Regions from separate parts of the Streptomyces sp. NBC_01264 genome, predicted to be linked through region 2. Evidence: riboswitches for the same ligand, from Rfam matches in the RefSeq annotation. Region 2 holds a riboswitch; the other holds the start of a gene.
The links. A riboswitch is a leader RNA that binds a small molecule or an ion and turns the genes downstream of it on or off. The one in region 2 is predicted to bind guanidine.
Positions count from the first base shown of each region.

Region 1 (5,244 bases), 2.9 Mb from region 2:
CCGACGGCACCCAGCTCGCCCGCGACGGCGAGGTCAACCGCGTCAACGTGCCGCTCTCCCAGGTCCCCCTGACCGTCCAGGAGGCCGTACTGGCCGCCGAGGACCGCGACTTCCACTCCGAACGGGCGGTGGACCCCGCGGCGATGCTGCGCGCCGCCTGGAACACCGCGACCGGCAAGGGCACCCAGTCCGGATCGACCATCACCCAGCAGTACGTCAAGAACTACTACCTGGGCCAGGAGCAAACGATCAAGCGGAAGGTGAAGGAGTTCTTCATCGCGATCAAACTCGGTCGCGAGAAGTCGAAGAACTACATCCTCGAGGGGTACCTGAACACCAGCTACTTCGGCCGCAACGCCTACGGCATCCAGGCAGCCGCCCAGGCCTACTACGGCAAGGACGTCGGCAAGCTCACCACCGCCGAGGGCGCCTACCTCGCCACCCTCCTCAACTCCCCCAGCGCCTTCGACGTCGTCGCCCACCCCCAGGGCCGCGGCCGCGCCCTCGCCCGCTGGAACTACGTGCTCGACGGCATGGTCAAGAAGGGCTGGATGACGCCCGCCGAACGCGCCGCCACCCAGTTCCCCGAACCCGGCAAGGTCCGCCCGGCCGCCGGCCTCTCCGGACAGCGCGGCTACCTCGTCGAAGCCATCAAGGAGTACATCGTCGAGAACAAGATCCTCGACGACAAGACCTTCGCCGAGGGCGGCTACCGCATCAGCACGACCATCGACAAGACCCGTCAGACCGCCATGGTCGACGCCGTCAACGACAAGATGGTCAGCAAGCTCGACCCCGGCAAGCGCAAGGCGGACCGCGTCGTACGCACCGGGGCCGTCTCCATCGACCCGGACAACGGCAAGGTCGTCGCCATGTACGGCGGCATCGACTACACCAAGCAGTTCGTCAACAACGCCACCCGGCACGACTACCAGGTCGCCTCCACCTTCAAGCCGTTCGTCTTCGCCTCCGCCGTGCAGAACGACTCCCGCACGCAGGACGGCCGCACGATCACCCCGTACACGATCTACAACGGCGACAACAGGCGGCCCGTCGTCGGCAGCCGCATCCCCTTCGACCCCGAGAACGAGGGGCAGGTCAGCTACGGCAACATCACCGTCACCTCCGCCACCGACCTCTCCGTGAACAGCGTCTTCGCCCAGATGGTCGTCGACGTCGGCACCGACAAGGTCAAGCAGACCGCCATCGCCCTCGGCATCCCCGAGAGCACCCCGAACTTCGCCCCGGTACCGGCCATGGCCCTGGGCACCATGCAGGCCAGCGTCCTGGACATGACCCAGGCCTACGCGACCCTCGCCGACCACGGCCAGCGCACTCCGTACACCTTCGTCGAGAAGATCACCAAGGCCGGGGACACCATCCCGCTCCCGTCCCGCGACAAGGCCCAGGCCGTCAGCCGCGAAGCCGCCGACACCACCACGTCCATGCTGGTCAGCGTCGTGGACAACGGCACCGGCACGGCCGCCCTGGCCGCCGGCCACCCGGCCGCGGGCAAGACGGGCACCGCCGAGCAGGACCGCTCGGCCTGGTTCGCGGCGTACACCCCGGACCTGGTCACGGTCGTCTCGATGATGGGCCAGGACCCGGACACCGGCGCCCTGGAACCCCTCTACGGGGCCCTGGGCGAGGCCCGCATCGGGGGCGGCGGCTACCCGGCCCGGATCTGGGCCCAGTACACGAAGACGGCCCTGGCGGACAGCGACCCCGTGGACTTCGACCTGGAGCTCATGCCGGGCGCCAACCGACCCCCGCCGCCCCCGCCCGTGGATCCGGCCCCGAGCCGGTCCGAGGAGGACACCCCGGGCGACCGCCCCTCGGGCCGGCCGGGCCGCCCGACCCGGAGCCCGTCGACGGGCGGACAGACGAACGGGGGCCAGACGAACGGAGGCCGGACCACGGGAGGCCAGACCAACGGGGGTCAGACGAACGGGGGTCAGACCACCAGAGGCCAGACCAACGGGGGTCAGACCACCGGCGGCGAGACCACCGGAGGCCAGACCGACGGCGGCACCACGAACGGCGCCACGGACGGCACCACCACGGGCCCCCAGGGCGGCGCCACCGAGGGCCTGCGCCCACCGGCGGACCTACTGGAGTAGAGCCTCCGCTCGGCCGGCGGCCCGGGACGCCGCAGGGCCCCTGACATGACGGTGGCCGCCCCCTTCCTCGGGGGCGGCCACCGTCATGTCCTACGGACCGGTCACAGCAGGTTGTAGACCTGGTAACCGCTGCCGATCTTCACCGGCTTCGCGAACGGGGCGGCAGCGCTGCCGGTCCCCGAGTAGCGGTAGAGGTCCCCGTTGGACTTCCGCGCGACCAGGTCGGTCTTGCCGTCGCCCGTCAGGTCACCCACCGACACCAGCCGGTTGTAGGTGTTCCATCCGGCACCGATCTTCGTGCGCGGCGCGAACGGGGCCGCGTAGTTGCCGGTGCCCTTGTAGAGCCACAGCACCCCGGAGCCGTCCCGCGCCACGATGTCGGCCTTGCCGTCACCGGTCAGGTCGCCCTGCCCGGCGATCTGGGTGTACTGGCCCCAGCCGGCGCCGATCTTGATCCGCGAGGTGACCCGGCCGTCCGGGTAGGCCAGGTACTCGTAGAGCACGCCCGCCTTGTCGACACCCAGCAGATCGGCCGACGTGCCGCCGCCGAGGTTGCCCGGGGACAGCATCGTCGAACCGTAGATCTGGTACCCGGTCCCGACCTGCTTCGACTGGATCTGGCCCTGGGCGTCCTCCCAGAGGTAGCGGACCTTGCCGTCCTTGTGCACGGCCCAGAAGGCCTCGCCGAACCCGTCCTTGTCGTTGTCCACGTCAATGAAATCGGTGAGGTACGAGTAGTCCAGGTCGACGTTGTACGGGGCCTGGAAACCACCCGTCCCGTTCGGGCCGAACAGGTCCAGCGAGAAGTTCTTCTTGTTGACCCCGTACAGCGGAAAGGTCGGCGTCTCGACCGAGGCGAGTGCCCGCGCCGTCGGCTGCCCGGCCTGGTGCGCGCCGCGCTGCGAGGCGGCGGCCTTCGCGGCCGCAGCGTCGGCCGAACCGCCGTTGGCGAACGCCGTACCGCCCGCGACGGCAGCCGCGAGCGCGACTGCCGTACCGACGACGACGCCGCGCAGAACGGCGGAACGCTTACCGAAAGCCATGTGTATCCCCCTGAGAATGAAACCGCGGCCCTGTTGATCACCGCCGCGGTGCCAAACCCTCTCACACGTCCGGCCCGTCCCCCGCCGGGTTTTCCGCGGTGCCGCGCCCCCGGAAAAATTCCCGTCCGCACCTACAACCCTCGCCGCCCCACGGGGGTCTGACCTGTAGCGCCCACGCGTGCCGGAGCCCTGAACGGGCCCGCGCACCGACCTTCGCCGGGCGCTGGTTCCGGCATGTCCGCCGGCCCCCGGCAGAGCGGTCCGGGAGGCCCGCGCCCCCCGTCCCCCCGCCCCGGCCGGGGATCCCTGTGACATGAACCACCACCGGCCGAAATCAGTGACCGGAGGTCGCCTTCAGCCCCACGACGGCGACCAGCAGCAGACAGATGAAGAAGATCCGGGCGGCGGTGACGGGCTCCCCCAGCACCGCCATACCGAGCACCGCCGCGCCGGCAGCGCCGATACCGACCCAGACGCCGTACGCGGTACCGATCGGCAGGGTCTTGGCGGCGTACGACAACAGCACCATGCTCGCCACGATGCCGGCACCCGTGAACACGCTCGGCCACAGCCGCGTGAACCCCTCGGTGAACTTCATGCCGATCGACCAGCCGACTTCGAGCAGACCGGCGAGAAGAAGCAGAACCCAGGCCATGACGGACACCTCCGGGACGAGAGCGGAACGGGGTGCGTCGTCTTGTCATGCAGCCATCGGCAACAGCGCGACAGCCACCCGGTACGGCGCGTCTCGTCGGGGGTTCCCCACCACCGTAGCAAAACCGAACGAAAAGGGCCGGTGACGATGGTCACCGGCCCTTCCCGCACTCAGGATCTAGAGATAAAGCCCCGTGGAGTCCTCCGACCCCTCCAGCCGCTCTGCGGCCACGGCGTGCAGGTCCCGCTCCCGCATCAGCAGGTACGTCGCCCCGCGCACCTCGACCTCGGCCCGCTCCTCGGGGTCGTACAGCACCCGGTCCCCCGGCTCGACCGTCCGTACGTTCTGCCCGACCGCGACCACCTCGGCCCAGGCCAGCCGCTTGCCCACGGCGGCCGTCGCCGGGATCAGGATGCCGCCGCCCGAGCGGCGCTCCCCCTCCGGCGAATCGGATTTCACGAGCACGCGGTCGTGCAGCATGCGGATGGGCAGCTTGTCGTGGGTGGTGGTGTTCTCGCTCACGCCCCGAACCTACCCGCCCGCACCCACCCCGCACCCCGCCGGGTCATCAGCGCTTGCGTCGCGCCGACAGCACCAGCAGCCCCACGACACCGGCCGCCAGCAGCGCCACGGGCACGATCCGCTCGACGCGCGGGGCGCCGTCGTCGTGGCGCAGTCCGTCGCGGGCGTCGGTGACGAGACGGTTCACCGTCGCCACCGCGCGGCCGACGACGTGGTCGACGTTGCTGACCACCTTCGCCTTGGCGTCCCCGACGATCGTCTTGGGGTGCAGGCGCACCCCGATCTCGTCGAGCGCCTCGGCGAGCTGCTCGCGGCGGCGGACGATGTCCGCCTCGATCTGTGCGGGGGTCCTGGCTTCCGGCACCGCGCTGCCTCCGTCGTCGTGGTCGGTCCCATGGCGGGCGTAGCCCACCATGAACAGTCAGTCAGCAGCTTAGTCTCGACACCGTACCGATCCCCTCTTGAGGAGACTGTTGAGCATGAGCGAGCGACTTGAGCCGGGCGACATCGCCCCCGCCTTCACCCTGCCCGACGCGGACGGCAACGCGATCTCGCTCGCCGACCACAAGGGCCGCAAGGTCATCGTCTACTTCTACCCGGCCGCGCTGACGCCGGGCTGCACGAAGCAGGCCTGCGACTTCACGGACAACCTGGCGGTCCTGGCCACGGCCGACTACGACGTCATCGGCGTCTCGCCCGACAAGCCGGAGAAGCTGGCGAAGTTCCGCGAGCAGGAACACCTGAAGGTCACCCTGGTCGGCGACCCCTCGAAGGAGGTCCTGACGGCGTACGGGGCGTTCGGCGAGAAGAAGCTGTACGGCAAGACCGTCACCGGGGTCATCCGCTCCACGGTGATCGTCGACGAGGAGGGCAAGGTCGAACGCGCCCTCTACAACGTCAAGGC
Region 1 covers NZ_JAPEOX010000001.1:3,875,293-3,880,536, forward strand. The annotation lists gene OG435_RS17895 (transglycosylase domain-containing protein) at 1-2,120, shown strand, start outside; gene OG435_RS17900 (FG-GAP repeat domain-containing protein) at 2,222-3,163, opposite strand; gene OG435_RS17905 (DMT family transporter) at 3,498-3,818, opposite strand; guanidine-III (ykkC-III) riboswitch at 3,850-3,943, opposite strand; gene OG435_RS17910 (GroES family chaperonin) at 3,996-4,340, opposite strand; gene OG435_RS17915 (DUF3618 domain-containing protein) at 4,387-4,755, opposite strand; gene bcp (thioredoxin-dependent thiol peroxidase) at 4,820-5,244, shown strand, end outside.
Region 1: it holds a riboswitch for guanidine, as region 2 does, so the genes downstream of both, OG435_RS17905 (DMT family transporter) here and OG435_RS04275 (Ohr family peroxiredoxin) in region 2, are expected to answer to the same signal.

Region 2 (5,244 bases):
CTCGATCCGTCCGGAGAAGGTCTGGCTCTCCGGCTTCGAACCGGGCATGGCCCGGGTCGGCGGAGTCGTCCGGGAGACCGTGTACAGCGGCCCGACCACCACCTACCTCATCGAGCTGGCCCCCGGCGTCACGGTGTCCGTGCTGGAGCAGAACACCGTCCGGTCCCGTATGGAGGACCGCTGGAGCGGCGGCGAGCAGGTCGAGATCGGCTGGGACCCCGAGCACTGCCTCGTCCTCGACTGACCCATCCGGCACCGACCGAAGGAAGCACACCCATGAACCACGACGTCATCGTGCTCGGCGCCGGACTGGCAGGTCTCGCCGCCGCGCGCGACCTGGCCGCGGGCGGGGCCGACGTCCTCGTCGTCGAGGCCCGCGACCGGGTCGGCGGACGCGTCGAACAGACCACCCTCCCCGACGGCCGGCTGGTCCAGCTCGGCGGGGAGGTGGTCGGCCGGGCCCACACCGCCTACACCGCTCTGGCCGCGGAACTGGGCCTCACCCTGGTCCCCAGCTACGTCGCCGAGCCCGGGGCCCTCGTCCGCGCCACCCCCGAAGGAGTCTCCGCCGCGGACCCGCCCCACTGGTTCGGGCCCGGCGACGACGCCTGCCACGCCAAGGTCAGCGCCGCCTTCACGGCGCTCGCCGCCGACGTCGATCCGGCCGACCCCTGGTCCCACCCCGAGGCCGCGCGGCTCGACCGGCTGTCCGTCGGCGACTGGCTCCGCGCCCAGGGCGCCACCCAGGCCGTCGTACGCCTCTGGGAGATCGGCCAACTCGCCCTCGCCGACGGCTCGTGCGAACGGACCTCCCTGCTCGCGGCCCTGCGCAAACACGCCGCCGTACCCGGCACCGGCCACTACGAGTACGAGGCGTGGGAGGGCCTGCGCGTGACCGAGGGCTCGGCGACCGTGGCCCTGCGCATGGCCGAGGCCCTCGGCGGCCGGATCCGTACGGGTTCCCCCGTCGCGGAGGTCGCGATACGGCGGCCGGGCCGCAGCTCCGTACGCCTGGCCGACGGCGAAACCCTCACCGCCGACGCCGTGGTCAGCGCCCTCCCGGCCGGCCCGTTCCGCGCGCTCGCCGTCACCGGGGTGCCCGACGAACGCCTCTCCTCCCTGCACCGCCAACGCCACGCCCTCGCCGCCAAGTTCACCGCCGCGTACGCCCGACCCTTCTGGCGCGACCAGGGCCTCAGCGGCCTCTCCGAATGCGAAGGCGTCCTCGGCAGCACCTGGCCCCAGAGCGAAGGCATCCTCTCCGCCCTGGTCCCGCCCGAACGCTACGGAGTCCTCCTCGGCACGCCCGCCCCCCTGCGCACCGCCGAACTGCTGGCCGACATCGCGCGCCTCTACGGAGACGAGGCGCACCGGCCGCTCGCCACCTTCATCCGGATGTGGGGCACCGACCCGTGGACCCAGGGGTACGTCACCCAGTGGGCCCCCGGTGACGTCATGGCCGTCGGCCCCCGCCACGGCACCCATGAACCCCCCTTCTACGTCTGCGGGTCCGACCAGTGGGTGGCCGGCTACATGGAAGGTGCCGTCCGCACCGGACGCGCCGCCGCCGAGGAGGCCCTGCGCCGTGGCTGACGCCCCGCACGACCACACCGCGACGCCGCACGACGGCACCGCGACGCCGCACGACCGCATCGGGCCCCCGCCTCACCCCACCGGGCTCCTGTACAACCACATCGGGGGAGTGGACCGGCCCGCGGCCACCGGCGACACCATGGCCCTCACCGACCCCGCCACCGGACGCGTGCACCGCCACGCCCCGCGCTCGGGCCCCGCCGACACGGACGCGGCCTGCTTCGCGGCGGCCGCCGCGTACGCACACTGGTCCACCACGACCCCGCAGGTGCGCCAGCGCGCCCTCCTCGGCATCGCCGACGCCATCGAGGCGCACGCGGAGGCCTTCACGGCCGCCGAGACCGGGGACACCGGCAAGCCCGCCGAGCAGTTCAGGGACGACGAGCTCCCGGGGATCGCCGACTGCTTCCGCTACTTCGCCGGAGCCGCCCGGAACCTCCCGGGCGCCGCCGCTGCCGAGTACACCGAAGGCCGCACCTCCCTGCTGCGCCGCGAACCGGTCGGGGTCTGCGCCCAGATCACCCCCTGGAACTACCCGCTGATGATGGCCGCGTGGAAGATCGCTCCGGCCATCGCCGCCGGCAACACCACCGTGCTCAAGCCCGCCGACACCACCCCCACCTCGGCCGTGCTCCTGGCCCGGATCGCCGCCGACCATCTGCCGCCGGGCGTGCTCAACGTCGTCTGCGGGGACCGCGACACCGGCCGGGCCCTCACCGCCCACCCGGCGGTCGCCCTGATCGCCGTCACCGGCAGCGTCCGCGCCGGACAGGAGATCGCGGCGGCCGCCGCGGCCGGCCTCAAACGGGTCCACCTGGAACTGGGCGGCAACGCGCCCGTCATCGTCCACGAGGACGTGGACGTGGATGCCACCGCCGCCGCCCTCGCCGCGGTCGCCTTCTACAACGCCGGCCAGGACTGCACCGCACCCACCCGGCTCCTGGTCCACCACCGGATCCACGACGCGTTCCTCGCGGCCTTCGCCGCCCGGGCGGCCGGGCTCCGCGCCGGCGCCGACTTCGGCCCCCTCAACAACACCGTCCAACTGGCCTCGGTACGGGGGCTCCTGGACCGGCTGCCGGCCCATGCCGGGATCGTCACCGGCGGCAGCCGGCTCCCGCGCCCCGGCTTCTTCCACGAGCCCACCGTGGTCGCGGGCGTCCGTCAGAACGACGAGATCGTGCAGGAGGAGATCTTCGGACCCGTCGTGACCGTCCAGTCCTTCGCGGACGAGCCCGAGGCCCTGCACCTCGCCAACGGAGTTCGCTTCGGCCTGGCCGCGAGCGTGTGGACCACCGACCACGACCGGGCGATGCGCGCCACCCGTGCCCTGCACACCGGAATCGTCTGGGTGAACACCCACGGCACCACGGTCTCCGAGATGCCGCACGGCGGAGTCAAACACTCCGGCTACGGCAGCGACCTCTCCCTGTCCGGGCTCCTGGACTACACCCAGGCCAAGCACGTCATGCTGTGAGCGAGGGCGCCGGTTCACCGGGGGCGGGGTCCTCCACCGCCAGGAGCGTCAGCGGTACGTTGCCGCGTACGGCCTGCGAGTAGGGGCATACCGCGTCCGCCCGGTGCAGCAGCGGCTGGAGGTCCGCGGCCCGCCACCCGGGCAGGCTGACGGTGAGGGCCACGGCGAGGCCGTAGCCCGCGGGCGTGTCCGTGGTGCCGAGCTCCACTTCGCAGGCCACCCGCGCGGCGGAGGCGTCCGCCCCGAACTCGGCGGCGACCTCCGCGAGCGCGGAGGTGAAGCAGGCGGCGAAACCGGCCGCGAAGAGCTGCTCGGGGTTGGTGGTGCCCGGGACCTTCTTGCGCGGCGGGGCGAGGCGGACGTCCAGGCGCCCGTCGTCGGTGCGGACGGATCCGGTCCGGCCCCCGGCGGCGTGCGCGGTCGTCCGGTACAGGCTGCGGGTGAGTGGCACGGTCATGGCGTTCGGCCCATCTTGCTCGACGAGGACGCTGCCCGGGCGCGGACAGCGGAAGGCGCCGCTCGTGCGGCACCTCGCGCGTCGTCGTGCGTAACCGGGTACGGCGCGTCTCGTCCGGGGCCTGGGCCGCCGGACAATCTAGCAACGGGGGCGGCCGTCCGGGGGGGTCGACCGCGGTGACCCTCCTCACTCGCGGTGACCTTCCCCAGGGCCGCCGGCCCCGGCGCGAACCGTGGACGCGGGCCGGTGCCTGCTCCTGTAGGCCCCCGGAGGCATCCCCTCCCACCGGGTGAAGGCACGGACCAGGGCCGTCGCGCCGCTGAGGCCGACGAGCGGGGCGATCCGGTCCAGCGGCAGGTCGGTGGTCTCCAGCAGCCGCCCGGCCCGGCCGTGGCGGGCGGTGTCGAGGAGCGCGCGCCACGACGTGCCCTCCGCGTGCAGGGCCCGGCGCAGGGTCCGGACGCTGAGGCTGAGCTCCCCGGCGGGGCCCTGCGGTCCCGCGTCCTGGAGCGCGGCGTCCTCCAGCCACTGCCGTACGCGCTCGGCGACGGTCCCGGCGGCGGACAGCCGGTGCAGCAGCTGGTCGGCGTAGGACCGGTGCAGGGCGTTGAGCGCCGGGTCGTAGAGCGGGCGGCGCCGGTCGAGGTCCTCGTCGGCGACCGTGATCGCCGTCTCCGGGGCGTCGAAGGCGACGGGACAGCCGAGGACGTCGGCGTAGGGCTCCGCCGAGCCCCTCCGCGGGTGGGCGAACGACACGGCCAGGGGCGCCCAGCCGTCGCCGGCGATCCACCGGCCCGCCCGCACCATGCTGCTGACGACCGCTTCCACCTGCTGGGGGTGCATGGCCGCGGCGGCGACGGTCGGCCGGTAACAGATCCTGCCGACGCCGCCGTGACGGTGCAGGGTCACCTTGCCCGCCTGGCTCACCAGGGGGTGGTAGCGCTCGGCCGCCTGCGCGGCGTCCGCGAGGCTGGCGCAGGTGAGGACGAGGTGGCCCAGGATGTGCAGGCCCTCGGGCCTGATCCGGTCACCCACGAGCAGCCCGGTGTGCGGGCCGGCGCCCACGGCGCCGAGCACTTCGTCCCACAGGGCGCGCATCTCGCCGAACTCCAGCCGGTCCGTGGGCAGGCTCCAGGAAGCCGGCCCGCCGGTGCCCTCCGCCGTGGCGCTCAGGACGGCGAGGGCGTAGCACGCGGTGACGGAGGGAGGCTCGATGACTGACACGTCGGTCAGTCAATGCGGGCGCACCGTCCCCGTCAACACCGCACCCCCACACCGCACCCGTCGACACCGCCCCGGCGACGCGGCCCGCGGGACGACGGCCGGGGCGGGTCCGGAGAGTCAACGGGTTGGCCGCCGGAGTCAATGACGGGGCCGCGGGCCGCTCCTAAGGTCGGCGTGCGGGCAGCGGCGGAATCGGGGCCTCCCCAGCGCCGGGGCAGCCCGCTGCCCCGGCGCATTCCCGAACCAACGCTCAGAGGAGTACGCCGTGATTCTCTTCCTGCTCCCCGCGGGCGACTACGACCCCACCGAGGCGGCCGTGCCCTGGGCCGCGCTGCGGGACGCCGGCTTCGAGGTGCGGTTCGCGACCCCGGACGGCAAGGCCGCGTACGCCGACCCCCGGCTCACGGACCTCGGCTTCTCCTGGCTGTCGCCCTGGCTGATGACCCGCCGCGCCGAGCTCGCCGCCTACCGCGACCTCACCGAGGACCCCCAT
Region 2 covers NZ_JAPEOX010000001.1:947,303-952,546, reverse strand. The annotation lists partial or broken gene OG435_RS04290 (ABC transporter ATP-binding protein) at 1-244, shown strand, start outside; gene OG435_RS04285 (flavin monoamine oxidase family protein) at 277-1,593, shown strand; gene OG435_RS04280 (aldehyde dehydrogenase family protein) at 1,733-3,070, shown strand; gene OG435_RS04275 (Ohr family peroxiredoxin) at 3,060-3,527, opposite strand; guanidine-III (ykkC-III) riboswitch at 3,603-3,666, opposite strand; gene OG435_RS04270 (AraC family transcriptional regulator) at 3,714-4,751, opposite strand; gene OG435_RS04265 (type 1 glutamine amidotransferase domain-containing protein) at 5,017-5,244, shown strand, end outside.